Regions from separate parts of the Sinorhizobium garamanticum genome, predicted to be linked through region 2. Evidence: riboswitches for the same ligand, from Rfam matches in the RefSeq annotation. Region 2 holds a riboswitch; each other region holds the start of a gene.
What was found. Region 2 has a riboswitch for thiamine pyrophosphate ahead of thiC (phosphomethylpyrimidine synthase ThiC). Riboswitches for the same ligand answer to the same signal wherever they lie in the genome.

Region 1: linked by a shared signal. The riboswitch ahead of thiB (thiamine ABC transporter substrate binding subunit) and the one ahead of thiC (phosphomethylpyrimidine synthase ThiC) in region 2 are both predicted to bind thiamine pyrophosphate.
Region 3: linked by a shared signal. The riboswitch ahead of thiD (bifunctional hydroxymethylpyrimidine kinase/phosphomethylpyrimidine kinase) and the one ahead of thiC (phosphomethylpyrimidine synthase ThiC) in region 2 are both predicted to bind thiamine pyrophosphate.

What each region holds. Positions count from the first base shown of each region.
Region 1 covers NZ_CP120373.1:1,439,484-1,442,749, forward strand. The annotation lists gene thiP (thiamine/thiamine pyrophosphate ABC transporter permease ThiP) at 1-233, opposite strand, end outside; gene thiB (thiamine ABC transporter substrate binding subunit) at 265-1,284, opposite strand; TPP riboswitch at 1,336-1,450, opposite strand; gene PZN02_RS06690 (GNAT family N-acetyltransferase) at 1,674-2,159, shown strand; gene PZN02_RS06695 (thiamine diphosphokinase) at 2,365-3,015, shown strand; gene PZN02_RS06700 (ABC-F family ATP-binding cassette domain-containing protein) at 3,020-3,266, shown strand, end outside.
Region 2 covers NZ_CP120374.1:1,655,180-1,658,445, forward strand. The annotation lists gene thiC (phosphomethylpyrimidine synthase ThiC) at 1-1,459, opposite strand, end outside; TPP riboswitch at 1,558-1,669, opposite strand; gene PZN02_RS27570 (DUF427 domain-containing protein) at 1,814-2,197, shown strand; gene PZN02_RS27575 (helix-turn-helix domain-containing protein) at 2,237-3,124, opposite strand; gene pobA (4-hydroxybenzoate 3-monooxygenase) at 3,264-3,266, shown strand, end outside.
Region 3 covers NZ_CP120374.1:422,098-425,363, reverse strand. The annotation lists gene bdcA (SDR family oxidoreductase) at 1-414, opposite strand, end outside; gene PZN02_RS21900 (TetR/AcrR family transcriptional regulator) at 487-1,080, shown strand; TPP riboswitch at 1,250-1,352, shown strand; gene thiD (bifunctional hydroxymethylpyrimidine kinase/phosphomethylpyrimidine kinase) at 1,466-2,260, shown strand; gene PZN02_RS21890 (hypothetical protein) at 2,376-2,588, shown strand; gene PZN02_RS21885 (polysaccharide biosynthesis tyrosine autokinase) at 2,714-3,266, opposite strand, start outside.

The DNA.
Region 1 (3,266 bases), on a different replicon from region 2:
CCGGGAAAGCTTGCCTGACGGGCGAGCGCACGCGCCACAGGCACTGCGAACAGAATGGAGAGGATGGTCGAGAGGCTCGCCTGAACGAGCGTGAAGCGGGTGACGCGCCAGACATAGGCGTCGAACGGGGCGCCGGCATAACCGCCGCCAGACTGGGCAAGGAGGGCGACGATGGCGAGGGCGACGAACAGCAGAATGCCGCCGAGGCTGAAAGCCCCGGCGGCAATCGTCATCCGTCTTTCGACCGCACCGGACAAGCCTGCCTCAGTTCTTGCTCATGGCCGCCAGCCATTCGTCGATCCAGGCCTTGCGGTTGGCGGCGACCTCCTCGGAAGACATCAGGAATGTCTTTTCCGGGGTGACGAGCTTGCCGAAAGCGTCCGGCAGGGGTTCCTTGGTTGCCGCGACCGGCATCATCCAGTTGGTCGTCGGAATGATCGACTGGAATTCCGGGCCGGTCATGAAAGCCAGAAACGTCTTGGCAAGCTCCCGGTCCTTGGCGTTCTTTGTTGCGCCGGCCACTTCGATCTGGATGTAGTGGCCCTCGGCGAAGGGAGCGGCCTGATAGCGTTCGGTGTTTTCCGACACCATGTGGTAGGCCGGAGAGGTGGTGTAGGACAGCACCATCGGCGCTTCGCCCTTGGTAAAGAGGCCGTAGGCTTCCGACCAGCCGGGGGTCACTGTCAGCACCCGGTCCTTGAGCTTGGCCCAGGCGGCGGCCGCCTCATCGCCGTAGACCGATTTGACCCAGAGCAGCAGCCCGAGGCCGGGTGTCGAGGTGCGCGGATCCTCGATGACGATCTTTTGCGAAGGATCGCCCTCGACCAGTTCCTTCAGGCTCTTCGGCGGGTTCTGCAGCGTCTCGGTGTCGTAGATCACGGCGAAATGGCCGTAATCATAGGGAACGAATGTGTCGTCGGAGAAGCCGCCCGGGACCTTCAAGGCCGCGGTGTCGAGACCGTGCGGGGCGAAGAAGCCCGTCGCCTTGGCTTCCGCGACGAGGTTGGTGTCGAGGCCGAGCACGATGTCCGCCTTCGACTGCTCGCCTTCGAGCTTCAGTCGCGTCAGGAGTTCGACGCCGTCGGCGACGCCGACGTAATTGACGTCGCAGCTGCAGGTTTTCTCGAAAGCCTCGGCGACTTTCGCGCCCGGCCCCCATTCACTGATGAAACTCTCATAGGTGTAGATCGTCAGCGTCTTTTCGGCGGCACTGGCGCCGAACGGCAAAGCTGCGACAATCGCGGTAATCGCCAGCCGGCGAAACAATTTGGTGTAAATGGGCATGACGGGCACCTCTCTCCCCCTCTTGTTGATGTTGCGGGAAAAGGGCGCATCGGTCCGATCGCTTCTAATCCCTCCGCCGGTATGAGCCGGATCAGGTTCCGCGGGTTGGCGTGAGCCTCTCAGCCTTGGTTCCGCAATCGGACCGAAGGCACCCCGTTAGAGCAGCAAAAGATTTAGCTTTCGGCGGCAGGTCTGGCAAGCCGAGTTTCGGCGGAAACATTTGCCGTCCAAGCCATCTGCGCTATTAGTCCAAACGATTGTCGGCGACGTTTGTTCGCCTACCGCATGCTTCCTCAGTCTTGGCTGATTTGAGGATGGAGACATGCAGCAATTCAAAGTGCGACACCGCGCGTCTGATTGAACGCGGCGCCGTAGCGGGAGGTATTCTCATGCCAGACATGCTCGTTCGTCTCTACGCCCTGCCTGAAAGGCGTGCTTCCCGGCTCGATCCTGGCATCAGCATTCGCCGGGCGATGGCTGCGGAACGCAGGATCGTGCTCGGCTGGATCGAAGAACGGTTCGGCGCCGGTTGGGCGGCGGAAGCGGAGGCCGCCTTCTCGTCGACGCCGACCAGGATCCATGTCGCCGTTCACGAGGACCGGATCGTCGGCTTCGCCTGCCACGACGTGACGGCGCTTGGTTTCTTCGGGCCGACAGGCGTCGACGAGGCTATGCGCGGTCAGGGGATCGGCGAGGCACTGCTTATCGAAAGCCTGCTCGCGATGCGCGCCGCTGGTTACGGCTACGCTGTCATCGGCGGCGTCGGGCCTGCGGATTTTTACGCCCGCACCGTCGGCGCAGTGGAGATAGCGGATTCGACGCCCGGCGTTTATGCCGGTATGCTTTTTCCCGGCGAAGCTCCGTCGGAAAGCTGATCGCGAGCGATCGGGCCGCCGAAGAGCGCAACCCTTGCTGCCGCAATATGGCTTTCGGCCTTTTCCTTAGAGCGGGATGAGTGCGCGCGGTTTTCCGCCCGCATCCCGCTCTAACCCATTAGAATCGATCGCGGTTATGATTTTGGGTCGATTCGACCGAAAATCATCGTGATCTGGTCGTCCCTTTGCGCTATGGGCTTCTGCCATGGCCCAACAGACCTTCACCATACTTCTCGGCGGCACGCTCACCCGCACCGAGCGGCTTGCGAGCCAGCTTTCCGGCAGTCGCTTCATCGCGGCTGACGGCGGTATGCGCCATGCGAAGGCGCTCGGTGTCGTTCCCGAGCTCTGGGTCGGCGACTTCGATTCGACCGACGACGCTTTGTTGGCCGCATTCGCCGAGGTGCCGCGCGAGCGCCATCCGGCGGCCAAGAACGCGACCGACGGCGAGATCGGGGTCGAGGCGGCGCTCGCGCGGGGTGCAACATCGCTGATCTTCGCCGGTGCCCTCGGCGGCACCAGAAGCGACCATGCCTTCCTGCATCTGCTGCGCGCCGTGGCAATCGCCGAAGAGGGGTTGCCGGTGCTGATGACCTCCGGCGAGGAGGAGGCCTATCCCTTGCTGCCGGGCTCTGAGGAGATCGACCTTCCCAAAGGCAGCCTTTTCTCTATCCTCGGACTCAACGCGCTTTCCGGACTTTCCATCGAAAACGCGCGCTATCCGCTCGACGGCTTCGCCTTGCCCTTCGGCTCGTCCCGGACCATTTCCAACGTTGCGGAGGGGCCGGTCCGCTTTTCCTTGAAATCCGGCCGGGGGGTCATTCTCGCCCGTCCCTATGATCTTTCCGGAGCCTGAAATCTTGGCGCCACCCATTCTGAAGCTCGATGACATCTTTCTGACCTTCGGCGGCGCGCCGCTGCTCGCCGGCGCCAACCTGCAGGTCGAGCCCGGCGACCGCATCTGCCTTGTCGGCCGCAACGGCTCGGGCAAGTCAACGCTGATGAAGATGGCCGCCGGCCTCGTCGAGCCGCAATCGGGGGAAATCTTCCGTCATCCCTCGGCGACGGTGCGCTACCTGCACCAGGCGCCGGATTTCGAGGGTTTTG
Region 2 (3,266 bases):
CGTCGTCGCGGTCGGGCAGCCCCAGATGCTCCTTCGGCGTCACGTAGCAGAGCATGGCGGTGCCGAACCAGCCGATCATCGCCGCGCCGATGCCCGACGTGATGTGGTCGTAACCGGGCGCGATGTCGGTCGTCAGCGGCCCGAGCGTGTAGAAGGGCGCCTCGCCGCAGACGGAAAGCTGTTTGTCCATGTTCTCCTTGATCTTGTGCATCGGCACGTGGCCGGGCCCTTCGATCATCACCTGGCAATCCTTCGCCCAGGCGATCTTCGTGAGCCCCCCGAGCGTTTCGAGCTCCGCGAACTGCGCGGCATCGTTGGCATCCGCGATCGAGCCGGGACGCAGGCCATCGCCGAGCGAGAAGGAGACGTCATAGGCGCGGCAGATGTCGCAGATCTCCTCGAAATGCTCGTAGAGGAAGCTCTCGCGGTGGTGATGCAGGCACCACTTGGCCATGATCGAGCCGCCGCGCGAGACGATGCCGGTGACGCGGTCGACCGTCAGCGGGATGTAGGGCAGCCGCACGCCGGCATGGATGGTGAAATAGTCGACTCCCTGCTCGGCCTGCTCGATCAGCGTGTCGCGATAGACCTCCCAGGTGAGATCCTCGGCGATGCCGTTCACCTTCTCGAGCGCCTGATAGAGCGGAACCGTGCCGATCGGCACCGGCGAATTGCGGATGATCCATTCGCGAATGTTGTGGATGTTGCGGCCGGTCGAAAGGTCCATCACCGTGTCGGCGCCCCAGCGGGTCGCCCAGACCATCTTCTCGACTTCCTCGGCCATCGACGAGGTGACGGCGGAATTGCCGATGTTGGCGTTGATCTTTACCAGGAAATTGCGGCCGATGATCATCGGCTCGGATTCCGGATGGTTGATGTTGGCCGGAATGATGGCCCTGCCGGCGGCGACTTCCTGGCGAACGAATTCCGGCGTGACGAAATCGGGAACCGATGCACCGAAGCTTTCACCGTCGCGCTGAAGCGCCTCCCTCGCCGCCTTGCGGCCGAGATTTTCGCGGATGGCGATGAATTCCATTTCCGGCGTGATGATGCCCGCGCGGGCATAGGCAAGCTGGGTAACGGCCTGTCCGCTCTTGGCGCGCAGCGGCTCATGGCGAACGGGAAATTCGGGCGTCAGTTTCTCGCCGGTCGCAAAGCCGTTGTCTTCCGCCTTGACGCTGCGGCCCTGATAGACGTCGACGTCGCCGCGTCCAAGGATCCAGTCGCGGCGAAGCGGCGGCAGGCCCGCCTCGATGCGAATGTTCGCGCCCTCCACCGTATAGGGGCCGGAGGAATCATAGACGGTGACCGGCGGCTCGCCCGAGGTCGGATGCAGCGCGATCTCGCGCATCGGCACGCGGATATCTGGATGGATCTCGCCGGGCTTGTAGACTTTCTGCGAGGCCGGAAGAGGGCCCTGCGTGACCGAGGGCGCTGCGAGAGGCTTGAAAACATTCATCTTGAGGCTCCAAAGTTTTCGCGTTGGAGACCCAGTTCTGAAGCCGGAAGGATGAAAAGACGCTACGCCGATGGATCACGGAGAATCGGAATCCTGGCCTTCGCACGTCCGCACCGTCCCTACGCCAGTATGAACTGGATCAGGTTCAACGGGTCACTGCGCGCTTTAGCAGTATCTCAGCCCCTTGCCGGGACCCCCCTGGTGAATGGATGCAAATAGTCACCGATATCGCCGCTGCGTCAACCCTGTTTTTTCGACGTTTGGCCGGGTGAAGCCCGCGCGGCCCACTGCCGCCCTTGGGAAGCGGGAGGCCTGACCCTATGTAGGAAGGATGAAATCGAAAGGTGTTCGCTCATGTCAGACAAGCCGTTCAAAATTCCCGGGCCCGATCATCCGATCACCATTGACCACAACCCAGCGCGCGTCGTCGTCAAGCTCGACGGCCGCGTCGTTGCCGATACGCGCGATGCACTGACGCTCCGCGAGGCGTCCTATCCGCCGGTGCAGTATATTCCCCGCAAGGACGTCGACATGTCGCTGCTTGCACGCACCGAGCATTCGACGCATTGCCCTTACAAGGGCGACGCGTCCTATTACAGCATTACCCCAGGAGGCGAGCGCTCGAAAAACGCCATCTGGACCTATGAAAACCCGCATGCGGCGGTGCGTGAAATCAAGGACCACATGGCCTTCTATCCGGATCGGGTGGATTCGATCGAGGAATTGCCGGCGTCTTAGGCTGCCTGCTCAACCGTCCCGACGAGACAGCGCGTACCGTCACACGCCGAGCTTTTGCCGCTCCGCCATGCGCCACGCCCGCGGCGTGGTCCCGATGTGGCGCACGAAGAAACGTGAGAAATACGCCGCGTCTGAAAAGCCGAGGCGGAAGCTGATCTCCTGGACGCTCGCACGCGTGAAGACGAGCTCGCGCCGCGCGGCGTTCAACAGCCTTTCAGCAATGACCTCGTGTACGCTCTGCCCGGTCATCGCCCGGACCACGCGGTTCAAATGGGTTTGCGACAGACCGAGCTCTCGCGCGTAAAACGCGGCCGGCCGGTGCGCAAGAACGTGCTGTCGAAGCAGCGCGTCGAAGCGCTCCATCCGGCGCTCGTTCTCGCTTTCCGCGGCAGCTGCGTCAATGCGCGGCGCTTCTGCGAGACGCGCCGTCAGCGTCAGTACCGTCGAGAGATAGGCGTCGAGCAGGCCCGTGCGGTGGCTGCGCCGCGCTTGCCATTCCTCTGCCAGGCGCTGCAAGGTCTCGGCGATGTAGCGACCGTCTTCGCTTTCGCCGAGCGGCGTCAGGCAAGCCATTGACAGCCATTTGCCCAGCCTGCTGCGGCCGCCCGGGGCAGCCGGCAGGTGTGATGCAAGGACTGTGAAAACAAAACCGTCGATGTCGCGGGAAAAGCGGAAGCCATGGCTGACGGTGGGCGGAATGGTGATTACGGCCGGGGGAGAGATCGCTTGCGACGTCTCGCCGAACAGGGCGTCACCCGAACCCCCGGCGATGTACAGGATCTGAAAGAAGCTCTGATGGCGGTGGAGGCCGATCTCCCAGTGGTGCAGGCGGCTGCGCGAGGGGATCGTCTCGCAATGCAGCCAGAAATCCGGACGTTCTCCGGACTCCTCGCCGTAAAGCTCATATGTCGGCACCGCCCGCTTCATTGTTCTCACCCGGCGTCAATGTTCAATAAGTGCAATTTCTTGGCTGAAATGTCCATTGAGACAGACGCGGGCGGCGCGCAAACTTCCTGACAAAAGACAAGTTCGGTGCGGGCGCGACGTGCTCGAGGGGAGGAGGTCCATG
Region 3 (3,266 bases), 760 kb from region 2:
CATTCGGTCACCGTTTACCGAGCCGACGATGATGATGCGGCCGCCCTCGGGCATCTGCCGCGCGGCTTCGACCGCCGCGTGATAGGGTGCGCGTACATTCACGTCGATCATCCGGTCGACGGCATCCGCATCCACGTCCAGGGGATCGCCGAGCACCAGGGTTCCCGCGTTCACCACGAGTACATCGAGCGCGCCTTGGTTCCTCACAACCCTGACGACGGCGTCCCGGTCCGCGGCATCGGATTGGATCGCAGTCGAGGCCGTTTCCGACGCCAGTGCTTTTGCCGCCTCGGTTGCCCCTGCATAGGTGAAGGCAACGGTCGCCCCTTCATTGGCGAAACGCCGGACGATGGCCGCACCGATGCCGCGGCTGCCGCCGATGACCAAAATCTTCTTTCCACTGAAATTCGCCATGTTTGTCTCCTTGAGGAAAATGTAGTAGGCGCTACATAAAAGGAATGGAAGGCGAGTGCAAGGAATTTTGTAGTGAGCGATACAAAAAATGTGAAACCGCGCGGCCGACCTCGAGCCTTTGACGTCGACGAAGCCGTGGGCAAGGCGCAGGCGCTGTTCCATCAACGGGGGTATGATGCGGTCAGCCTCACGGACCTGACGGGAGCTCTCGGGATCAATCCGCCGAGCTTCTATGCCGCATTCGGCAGCAAGGCCGATCTCTACGGGCGTGCGCTGGAGCGCTACGCGAAGACGGAAGGCCTGGACTTCGATCATTTGCTCGCGCCGGAAAAGTCATTGGACGACGCGCTGGCGGCGCTGTTCGAAGCAGCAGCGGTGTCCTATACGGCACATCCTGAAGCAACTGGCTGTCTGGTTATCGAAGGTGCGCGCGGCGGTACGGATGCCGTCGCTTGCGACAAGGCAAAGACGCTCTGGCGTCGCAGCCGGCAGGTGGTGCGCGACGCCATCGCCCGGCGAGAGACTGACCGGGCGGACGAGATCGCCGACTATGTGATGGCGGTGCTGGCGGGCATCTCGGCAAGTGCGCGTGACGGTCTCGGCGTTGACCGCCTGCGCGCAATCGGGCGCAGGGCATCACTAGCCTTCGTGTCTGACAGGGCATGATGAAACGGTATCAATTGTCCTACTGCATGACACCTTGATCGGTATCGATTTAGCGATGGCACGCTCGCAGAGATCGCGCGCAACGAGGTTCATGAGGCCTTCGCAGACACCACAGGCGAGCCGACTGGCGACCACGTTGACAGATAGGCACCGCTGTCCGATACAATGCCAACATTCCGAGGGGAGCACTGAGCGGTGCTGAGATGGCGGTGAGCCGGACCCTTGAACCTGATCCGGGTTATGCCGGCGTAGGAACGGGAACAGGGCCTTTGAAGGCGCTCTAGCCACTTCTCCGCGATTTCCTGGATCTCCGTGATGTTCCAATCTGGAGACCGACCATGATGCGCCTTTTTTCGTTTCTATCTGTCGTCACGGTGAAAATCCGATGACGCCAATCGCGCTGACCATCGCAGGCTCCGATTCCGGCGGTGGGGCCGGCATTCAGGCTGACCTCAAGACTTTCTCCGCCCTCGGTGTCTATGGCGCCAGCGTCATCACCGCGGTGACGGCGCAAAATACGAAGGGCGTCGCCGCCGTTGCCGACCTTTCACCGGAAATCGTCACGGCACAGATCGACGCGGTCCTTTCCGATCTCAACGTCGCCGCCGTCAAGATTGGCATGGTCTCGCGCCGGGAGACGATCGCCGCCATCGCCGACGGACTGCGCCGCTTCGGTAAGCAGGTCGTTGTCGATCCGGTCATGGTGGCGACTTCCGGCGACCGGTTGCTGCGGCCGGATGCTGTGGCGGCGCTGGTAGATGAACTCCTGCCGCTGGCACTGGTTGCCACTCCGAACCTGCCGGAGGCCGCATTGCTGACCGGCCGTTCCGTCGCCGAGGACGAAACGGAGATGGCGCGGCAGGCCGAAGCCATTCTCAAGACCGGTGCCCGTTCCGTGCTGGTCAAGGGCGGTCATCGGCGAGGCAGCGAGGCAACGGATCTCTTCTTTGACGGCAACGCGATTGTCCGCCTCCCGGCTGCCCGGATCGAGACGATCAACGATCACGGCACAGGCTGCACGCTTTCGGCGGCCATCGCTGCCGGTCTCGCGCTCGGACGGCCTTTGGTGGAGGCGGTGCGCGAGGCGAAGGCCTACCTGCATGCTGCGCTTTCCGCAGCGAATACCTTGTCGGTGGGCGCAGGACGGGGGCCTGTGCATCACTTCCACCGCTGGTGGTGATGGGACCACCGTATCCCAAGGTCGAATGCGAGCTGCCGCCCCGGTGTCGCCACTGTTGCGACGCAACATGTTTTGGTCCATGGTTAATGGACTGGTTCCACGAAGGCAGCGATATATGCAGTTCCTTGCACGTCGTTTGGAAGCTTTCAACCGAGACGAACTGCCGGATTGGCGTCGGTCGCCGACGGTGTTGGGTCGTGCGCTGCGGCTTGTTCCGAGCCTGCTCGAATTTTTCCTGTTCTATGTCCTGGCACTCGCCATTCTGGCGGGCGTGGTCGCACTGATGGCGCTGGCCTGGATCTTCAGAGTCGATCGAAAGCCGTCGTAGGGCGTTTCGCCAAAAACGGCGGAATTTCAAATCGGTAGATCATTTTGTTGATCCAATGGAACAATGAAAAGATCGAGCGGGGCCGCATCCGCATCCACCTATGGCAGATGCGGACACCCATCGGCTCAAGCTGCGGGGCGGTCCCCGCTGATCGAATGCTCGACATAGTATTTGCCGTAACGATGTCGATATTTCTCGACACCGCCGAAGTCGCTGTACTTCGAAAGCTCATCCATGTCGGTCTTGTTGAGGATAACCCCGAGCACCTTGGAATTGATCTGCGGCTCGGAATGCAGAACGTCGCGCACCAGTCGGGACGGCGTTTTTCCCCATTCGACAACGAAGATGAAACCATCTGCAAGCGAAGCGAAGGCCTTCGCATCCACGACAGGCGCCAGCGGAGCGAGGTCGACGACCACGTAGTCGAACGAGCTGCGTGCATTCTCGATCAAGTTTGCCATGGCAGCCGAGGCGAGCAGTTCGTGGCTCTGATGGGGTTGATGGTTGGACGCCCCGCCGCCGACAGGGAAGATCGCAAGTTTGGTGCGCTGGTCGACCTTGATGCCGGCGGGCCAGGTGGCTTCACCCATCAGCGTCTCGACGAGCCCCGTGCGAGGGGCGGGCGTGATCATCTGGGTGAGGCCGGGCTTGCGGATATCGCCATCGATCAAGAGCGTC